One region of the Nocardia sp. NPDC057663 genome, then DNA from elsewhere that is predicted to be linked to it. Evidence: riboswitches for the same ligand, from Rfam matches in the RefSeq annotation. Region 1 holds a riboswitch; the other holds the start of a gene.
The links. A riboswitch is a leader RNA that binds a small molecule or an ion and turns the genes downstream of it on or off. The one in region 1 is predicted to bind thiamine pyrophosphate.
Positions count from the first base shown of each region.

Region 2: another riboswitch for thiamine pyrophosphate. It lies ahead of ACFVAV_RS18790 (TenA family protein); the one in region 1 lies ahead of thiC (phosphomethylpyrimidine synthase ThiC).

Region 1 is NZ_JBHVHX010000001.1:845,739-850,243, reverse strand. It holds gene thiC (phosphomethylpyrimidine synthase ThiC) at 1-1,512, opposite strand, end outside; TPP riboswitch at 1,505-1,635, opposite strand; gene ACFVAV_RS03955 (MMPL family transporter) at 1,709-3,985, opposite strand; gene ACFVAV_RS03950 (hypothetical protein) at 4,128-4,319, opposite strand; gene fahA (fumarylacetoacetase) at 4,414-4,505, opposite strand, start outside.
Region 2 is NZ_JBHVHX010000007.1:281,953-286,457, reverse strand. It holds partial or broken gene ACFVAV_RS18805 (energy-coupling factor ABC transporter permease) at 1-305, opposite strand, end outside; gene ACFVAV_RS18800 (low affinity iron permease family protein) at 414-812, shown strand; gene gndA (NADP-dependent phosphogluconate dehydrogenase) at 1,097-2,542, opposite strand; TPP riboswitch at 2,707-2,803, shown strand; gene ACFVAV_RS18790 (TenA family protein) at 2,794-3,501, shown strand; gene ACFVAV_RS18785 (ABC transporter substrate-binding protein) at 3,498-4,505, shown strand, end outside; gene ACFVAV_RS18780 (ABC transporter permease) at 4,498-4,505, shown strand, end outside.

The sequences.
Region 1 (4,505 bases):
GGAGCAGAACTTCGGGCCGCACATGGAGCAGAAGTGGGCGGTCTTGGCGGGTTCCGCGGGCAGGGTCTCGTCGTGGTATTCGCGGGCGGTGTCCGGGTCGAGCGAGAGCGCGAACTGGTCGTGCCAGCGGAATTCGAAACGGGCCTTAGACAATTCGTTGTCGCGGTCCTGGGCGTGCGGGTGGCCCTTGGCGAGGTCGGCGGCGTGGGCGGCGATCTTGTAGGTGATCACGCCGACCTTGACGTCGTCGCGGTTGGGCAGGCCGAGGTGCTCCTTGGGGGTGACGTAGCAGAGCATCGCGGTACCGGCCTGGGCGATGATCGCGGCGCCGATGGCCGAGGTGATGTGGTCATAGGCGGGCGCGATATCGGTGGCCAGCGGGCCGAGGGTGTAGAACGGCGCCTCCTCGCACAGCTCTTCCTCGAGCTTCACGTTCTCGACGATCTTGTGCATCGGCACGTGGCCGGGGCCTTCGATCATCACCTGCACGCCATAGGATTTCGCGATCTTGGTGAGCTCGCCGAGGGTGCGCAGTTCGGCGAACTGGGCCTCGTCGTTGGCGTCGGCGATCGAGCCGGGACGCAGGCCGTCGCCGAGGGAGAAGGTGACGTCGTACTTCGCGAGGATCTCGCAGAGCTCACGGAAGTGCGTGTACAGGAACGATTCCTGGTGATGGGCCAGACACCACGCGGCCATGATCGAGCCACCGCGCGAGACGATGCCGGTGACGCGCTTGGCGGTCAGCGGGATGTAGCGCAGCAGCACGCCCGCGTGCACGGTCATGTAGTCCACACCCTGCTCGCACTGCTCGATCACGGTGTCGCGGTACATCTCCCAGGTGAGCTTGGTGGGATCACCGTTCACCTTCTCCAGCGCCTGGTAGATCGGCACGGTGCCGATCGGGACCGGGGAGTTGCGCAGGATCCACTCGCGAGTCTCGTGGATGTTCTTGCCGGTCGACAGATCCATGATGGTGTCGGCGCCCCAGCGCGAGGCCCACACCATCTTCTCGACCTCTTCGGCGATCGACGACGACACCGCGGAGTTGCCGATGTTCGCGTTGATCTTCACCAGGAACTTCTTGCCGATGATGGTCGGCTCCAGCTCCGGGTGCTTGTGGTTGGCCGGGATCACCGCGCGGCCGGCGGCGACCTCGTCACGCACCAGCTCCGGCGAGACACCCTCGCGCGCGGCGATGAAGCGCATCTCCGAGGTGATGATGCCCTGGCGCGCCCAGGCGAGCTGGGTGGGCGGACCGTCGACGGCGGGCTTGTCCCACTCGTCGCGCAGCTTCGGCAGACCGGCCTCGAGGTCGATCACCGCGTTGTCGTCGGTGTACGGGCCGGAGGTGTCGAAGACGTCGAAGTGGTCGCCGTTGGTGAGGTTGATCCGGCGCACCGGAATGCGCAGGCCGTCGACCTCTTGGTAGTGCTTGACGCTGCCCTGGATCGGACCGGTGGTGACGGTGTCGACCGGAGCGGTGCTCCCGTTCGAAGACGTGGCTGTGCCCATGGTGTTTCCTCCCTACGCCGGCATTACCCGGTCAGGTTCAAACGGTCGACGGCCCTGAGCGCCCTATTCGAATGGGCTAGCCGTCCTCTCAGCCCGCTGGTGCGAGCCCCCGTTGGCGTGTGAAATTTTTCGAGGCCGACGATACCCGGCGTGGTTCGCGACCCGCCCGGGAAGTCCGGGACGGGCCGCGAACAGCTCAGACCGAGGCCGGTTCGAGGACGGGCTTGTCGGCCCGGTCGGGCACGGCCTCGACCGCGGGTTCGTCGGCCTCGCGCAGACCGAACTTGTTGTGCAGCAACACCAGCGGCTTGGGCGCCCACCAATTCCACCGACCCATCATCCGCATCAGCGCCGGTGCGAGCAGTCCGCGGATGACGGTGGCGTCGCTGATCACGGCCAGCGCGCAGCCGAGGCCGAACAGCTTCATCATCGACACGCCGGAGGTCGCCACGCCGAGGAACACGATGCTCATCAGCAGCGCGGCGGCGGTGAAGATGCGGCCGGTGCGGGCGACGCCCATGGCGACGGCTTCGGTGTTGCCCTCGTTCGTCTTGGGCCCGGCCAGCCATTCCTCGCGGATCCGCGAGAGCAGGAACACCTCGTAGTCCATCGAAGCGCCGAACGCCAGGCTGAACATGAGGATGGGCATGGCCAGGTTGAGGGTGCCGGTGGAGGTGAAACCGAGCAGCCCCGACAGGTTCCCCTCCTGGAAGATCCAGACCATCGCGCCGAAGGTCGCCGCCAGCGACAGGATGTTCAGGGCCAGTGCCTTCACCGGCAGCACCACACTGCCGGTGAACAGGAACAACAGCACCAGCGTGGTGAGCGCGATCAGCGCGCCGGCCAGCGGCAGCTTGCCGGTGATCGCGGTGACCGAGTCCTGGTTGAGGGCGGCCGGGCCGGTGACCAGGGCATCGGACGGAGCGGGGACGGCGCGCACCGCGTCGAGCTGGTCACGGCCCGCGTCGGAGTACGGGTCGAGCGTGGTCGCGACCGTCAGGTACGCGCCCGCCGACGCGTCCGACATCTCGGGAACACCGGCGGCCACCCGCAGCCCGTTGCGGTAGACGGCCGCGCTGCTGAGCACGGCGGGCACATCGGGCACCTTGGACAGCTCGCGGGCGTAGCCGTCCAGGTCGGCGGGGGTGCCACGGAACTCGGGCAGCACGATGGTCGCGCTCGACGCCATGTCGGCGTCGAATTCGGTGCGCAGCACGTCACCGACCTCGCGACTGGCCACCCCGGTGGGCAGCGAGCGGTCGTCGGGGTAGCCGAACTGGACGCCGAGGAACGGCGAGCCGAGCAGCAGCAGGAACGCGGTCGTGACCAGCGCGATGGGCAGCGGCCGCTTCATCACGGCGGTGACCAGGCGGTACCAGAATGTCTGCTGCGGCTGTTTCGCCGCGCGCGGCGCCCGCCGGAACAGCTTGCGCAGCGGCGCTCGCAGGTCGAGCGCATCGATGCGGGGGCCGACCAGGATGAGCAGTGCGGGCAGCACGATCACGGCGGCGGCGGTGGCCGCGGCGACGACCGCGATGCCCGCGTAGGCGAACGACTTGAAGAAGTACTGCGGGAACACCAGCAGCGCCGACAGCGACAGCGCGACGACCAGCGCCGAGTAGACGACCGTCCGGCCCGCGGTGCGGATCGACCGGATCACGGCGTCGGTCGGGGAGGCGCCCGCGGTCAGTTCCTCGCGGTAGCGGCTGACGATGAACAGGCTGTAGTCGATCGCCAGCGCCAGCCCGAGCGCGGTGGTCATGTTCAGCGCGAAGATCGACACATCGGTGACCGCGGTGAGTACCCGCAGGATGCCCAGCGCCGCCGCGATGGCGAACAGGCCGATCGCGATGGGTAGTGCCGCGGCGACGGCGCTGCCGAACACCAGAGCCAGCAGCAGACCCGTGATCGGGATGGCGACGGCCTCGGCGATCACCAGATCCTTGCTGATCTGGGTGTTGATATCGGAGAACGAAGCGGCCAGACCGCCCGCCTCGATCGTCACCGGCCCGCCCTCGACCTGCACTTCCTCGCTGAGCTTGCTCGCGCGGACCGGCAGCTCGGCGTCATCGCCCTCGATGCTGGCCAGGATGAGCGCCCGCTTGCCGTCCTCGCTGCGCAGGGCCTGCTTCAGGTCGGGACGCGAGGTCCAGTACGACTGCACACCGCTGACGATGTCGGGATGCGACCGCAGCTGGGCGATCGCGGCATCGGCAGCGGCGCGCGCCGCCGGCGAATCGGCGCCGTCCTCGGCGGTGACGAGCAGGACGTAGTTCGGCTCGGAGCCGGGGAAATGCTCGCTCAGGTACTGGCTCGCCTGTACCGAATCGAGATCGCCGGTGACGAATCCGCCCGATTTCATATGCGAGTGCACGGTGGCGCCGATCGCGCCACACAGGATCATCAGCAACAGTGCGACCGCGACAACCAGCCGGGGCCTACCCACGGCGGTGCGGGCGATTCTCGTCAACATCTCGTCGGGGGGCTCTCTGCTCGGGATCGTCTCGAACGTCACGGTATCCCGCAATGAATTCTGCTCGATACCACCCCAAGGTGGAGGTTAGACCACTACCATCTCCGCCCCCGGGCGGTTGTCGAGTGGATAGCGTTGCTCGCTACGGCGTGGACGAACCGCCGAACAGGGCCTGCCGCAGCAGGGCGAAGACGTCCTGGATCTGCTCCGAGGAACTGGGTGCGCAGGGCACGGGATAGGGGCCGCACGTTGCCGCTGCCGCCGGCGCCGCCAACGGCAGCTGAACGAGGCCGATGAGGGCGAGACCTGCCACGGCGGCGATGGTGGATTTCATGGATGTACCTCCGGATGTGATGCTCGGACGCGGTCACGGTATCGAGAGGTACGGTGGCCGCGGCAGACCCGAGTTCCGGGGTGGTTCGGTGGCGTCAAGTGTTGCGGGCGGGCAGGATTCGTCCACTGACCTGGCCGAGGGCGATGCGGCGGCCCGCCGTGCCGGGTGCGGTGGCGGTGATCGTCA
Region 2 (4,505 bases), on a different contig from region 1:
GCCTGGACCACCAGCACGATCGCCACGCACAACGCCCCGAGGTAGGGCCCGACCAGAATGGCGGCCAGCGCACCGCCCAGCAGGTGCCCGCTCACGCCGGGCAGGATCGGGAAGTTCACCATCTGCACCGCGAAGATGAACGCGGCCACCAGCCCCGCCATCGGCGCCGCCCGCTCATCGAGTTCGGCCCGCGCTCGCCAGCCCGCGAACCCGAGCCCCACGGCCGCGATCCCCGCGAAGATCAGCGACGTCGGCGCATCGACGATCCCGTCGCTCATGTGCATTGCCACGGTGCTGCCGTTCACCTTTCAGAACACTACGCTCATTATCTGTCCAAGTGAACAGATAAAAGGATGTCGGACCGCGACGCCGGCCTGGATGCGACCCGAGTGCGAGGCGACTAGAATCCGGTGATGGAGCGCCGCAGCGAAGCCGCGCGCAGCCGTCGTAGACATGACCGCCGGTCACCCTTCGACCGGTTCGTCGAGCAGGCCGAGCTGCGAGTGAGTCAGGCTCCGTTCTTCTTCCTCTGCGCCGGAATCGTCGCCGCGTGGCTGATCAGTTTGCCGTGGTGGACGGATCTCAAAACCTGGCAGGTTGCCATCCACACTGTTGCGAGCGTCTTCACCCTGCTGTTGGTGGTGCTGCTCGAAAACGCCGGCCGCCGCGCGAGCGAGGCCGCGCAGGAGAAACTCAATGTCATCGCCGAGGCCTTGGCCGCGCTCCTGACCTCCTCCGCGTCCACCGATCCCGAACTCCGCGCGGCCGCGGACCGACTGCGAGAAGCCGTCGGACTCGAAGAGCGCCACTGACCAGACGGCGCCGAGTCGACCCAACTGGCAAACACATTCGCCGGGGCCAGACCATCGTCGTCGACAGCGGCGTCACCATCACCTGAGCTCGCGACCGCATCGCCCGGCGCTGCCCCCACCGAGACCATCCCAGAGCCGAACAGTCTTGTCGTCGCGGTGTCTGCCGTCGTATGTGACGACAAGGGGCCGCATCCTGCTTCAGCGGCGCGCTGACAGCGACCTCTGGGCACTGCCCGGACACAAGAAAACCCCTCCGGCCGAGCCGGAGGGGTTTCGGTCGGAGATCAGTCCGCGGACACTTCGCTGCGGTCACCGCTCCACAGCGTGTGGTACTTGCCGTCGGCATCGATGCGCTCGTACGTGTGCGCGCCGAAGAAATCGCGCTGGCCCTGGGTCAGTGCGGCCGGCAGGCGCTCTGCGCGCAGTGCGTCGTAATAGGACAGCGAGGACGCGAACGCCGGGACCGGGATCCCGAGCAGGGTGGCGGTGGACACCACGCGGCGCCAGCTGTCGATCGCCGTCTCGATCGCCTGTCGGAAGTACGGCGCGAGGATCAAACTCGGCAGGGCGGGGTCCTGCTCGTAGGCTTCCTTGATCCGGTTCAGGAACCGGGCCCGGATGATGCAGCCACCGCGCCAGATCGTCGCCAGGTCACCCGGGCGCAGATTCCAGCCGTACTCGGCGCTGCCCGCGGCGATCTGGTCGAAGCCCTGTGCGTAGGCAACCACCTTGGACGCGTACAGCGCCTGCCGGATGTCCTCGGTGAACTGCTCGACATCGGTGGGCTTGTCGGCGAGTATGCCCGACGCCAGACCCACCGCGGCTTTGCGCTGGGCACGGGAACCGGACAGCGCCCTGGCGAAGACCGCCTCCGCGATGCCGGTCACCGGCACGCCGAGATCGAGCGCGGACTTGACCGTCCAGCGGCCGGTGCCCTTCTGCTCGGCCGCGTCGACGATGACGTCGACCAGCGGCTTGCCGGTCTTCGCGTCGACCTGCGCGAGCACCTCGGCGGTGATCTCGACCAGGTAGCTCTCCAGGTCCCCGGAGTTCCACTGGGTGAACACCTCCGCGATCTGCCCGGCGTCGAAACCGAGCGCGTCACGGAACAGGTGGTAGGCCTCGCCGATCAACTGCATATCGGCGTATTCGATGCCGTTGTGCACCATCTTGACGAAGTGCCCGGAACCGTCGGGGCCGATGTGGGTGCAGCACGGGGTGCCGTCGACCTGTGCCGCGATCGACTCCAGCAGCGGGCCGAGCGACTCGTAGGACTCCTTCGGTCCGCCCGGCATGATCGCGGGACCGTTGAGTGCGCCCTCCTCGCCACCGGAGATGCCCGCCCCGACGAAGTTCAGGCCGCGCTCGCGCAGGGCGGCCTCGCGACGGATGGTGTCGGTATAGAGGGCGTTGCCGCCGTCGATGATGATGTCGCCCGGCTCCATCGCGGCGGCCAGCTCCTCGATGACGGTGTCGGTCGCCTCGCCCGCCTTGACCATGATCAGCACTCGCCGCGGCTTCTCCAGCGCCGCGACGAACTCCTCGACGGTCTCGGTACGGACGAAATCGCCGTCACCGCCGTGCTCGGCGAGCAACGCGTCGGTTTTTGCCACGGAACGGTTGTGCAGTGCGACGGTGTAGCCGTGCTTGGCGAAGTTGCGGGCAATATTGCTGCCCATCACGGCCAGGCCCGTGACACCGATGTGTGCACGCGCGGTCGAGGTCGACATTGATCAGCTCTCTTCGTTCGGCGGTTCGAGGGGCGCGGAAGACAGGTCCTTGGCAGGCAAGTTACCGGGTGCCGGTCCGCCGCCGAACACCTACCACCGTGTCTGGGGCTCCGCACGGAACCGGGCATAGCCCGCGTGTCGGCGCTCGCTGCTAGTGTCGGACGAGTTCTGACACGGGGTGCCTCGCGACCGCGAGGCTGAGAACAGACCCGCTGAACCTGTTCAGGTAATGCTGACGAAGGGATGTCACGGTGTTGCGCGCCCACACCACAAATACCGGCCTGTTCACCGATCACCTCTGGGACCGGACCAAGGTCCTGCGGAGCGCGATCGACGAGCTGGAATTCCTGCGCCACCTCGGCGAGGGCACATTGCCGCTCGAGGTGTTCCGCACCTACATCGAACAGGACTCGCTGTATCTCACCGGGTACTCGAAGGCGCTGGCGATTCTCGCCGCCAAGTCGCCGGACCCGCAGACCGCGGCCTTCTGGGCGACCTCGTCCGCGAACGCCGCCGCTGTCGAGTCGGCCATGCACGACCAGCTGCTCACCGGTGGCGCGCTGCCCCCGAGGCAGGGCGAGCCAGAGTATTCGCAGACCTGCCTGGCCTATGTCTCCTACCTGATCGCCGCCGCCGCGACCGAGTCCTACGCCGTCGCCGCGGCGGCCGCGCTGCCCTGTTTCTGGATCTATGCCGAGGTCGGACGCGACCTCGCGGGGAGCGCCGCGAAGGTGATCGCCGCCGACCCCACACACCCGTACGCCCAGTGGGTCACCACCTACGGCGCCGCGGAGTTCCAGCAGGCCGCGGCCACGGCTCGAACGCTGGTCGACGCCGCTGCCGAGTCGGCGAGCGAGCAGGAACGGACGGCGATGGAGAAGGCGTTCATCGTCGCCGTGCGCTACGAGTTGATGTTCTGGGACACTGCCCTGCATCCGCAGCCCTGGCCTGCCGCATGAGCGGGCGTCTTCGCCGCGCGCTCGCGGTCATGGCAACCACCGTCGCGACCCTGTCGCTGCTCACCGCCTGCGGTTCGGGCGGCGGCTCCGAGCACACCATCCGGTTCGCGCTGGACTGGACGCCGAATACCAACCACGTCGGGCTCTACGTCGCGTTGCAGCGCGGCTACTTCGCCGACGCCGGTCTGGATGTGCAGGTCCTGCCGTACAACAACACCTCCGTCGACACGGTGATCGATGCCGGAAACGCGGAATTCGGGATCAGTACCCACAATTCGTCGACCTTCGCCCGCGCGTCGGGTGCGCAGGTGAAGTCGGTGCTCGCCCCGTTGCAGCACTGGGCGACGGGCATCGGCGTGCGCGCCGATCGCGCCGACCTCGCGAGGCCGAAGGACCTCGACGGCAAGACCTACGCCGGTTTCGGCGACCCGGGCGAGCGGGAGGCACTCCAGCAGGTCATCCGCAATGACGGTGGCACCGGCGAATTCACCTCGGTGGTGCTGGGTTCGTCGGCCTACGAAGCGGTCTACTCCGGCAAGGCCGACTTCACCGTCTCGTATCTGGCGTGGGAAGGGATCGAGGCCGAACACCACGGCACCCCGATGCGCTACTTCCGGTACACGGACTTCGGTTTCCCGGACGCCTACGCGATCGTGGTCGACGCCAACGAGGGCTGGCTGGCCCAGAACCCGGACCGCGCCGCGAAATTCGTGCAGGCGCTGCAACGCGGCTACCAGTTCGCCGCGGAGAACCCGGACGCGGCGGCCCAGGATCTCATCGACGCCAATCCGGGCGCGTTCAACGACGAGAAGCTGGTCTTCGAGAGCCAGCGCATGCTGGCCGAGCAGTTCATGAAGAACGCCGCGGGCAAGGTGGGCACCCAGACGGTGGAGCAGTGGTCGGCGAATTCCGGCTTCCTGTACCGGGGCGGTCTGCTGACCGGCCCCGATGGAAAGCCGCTGACCACCGAACCCGACTGGTCGACCTATTTCACCAATGAGTAC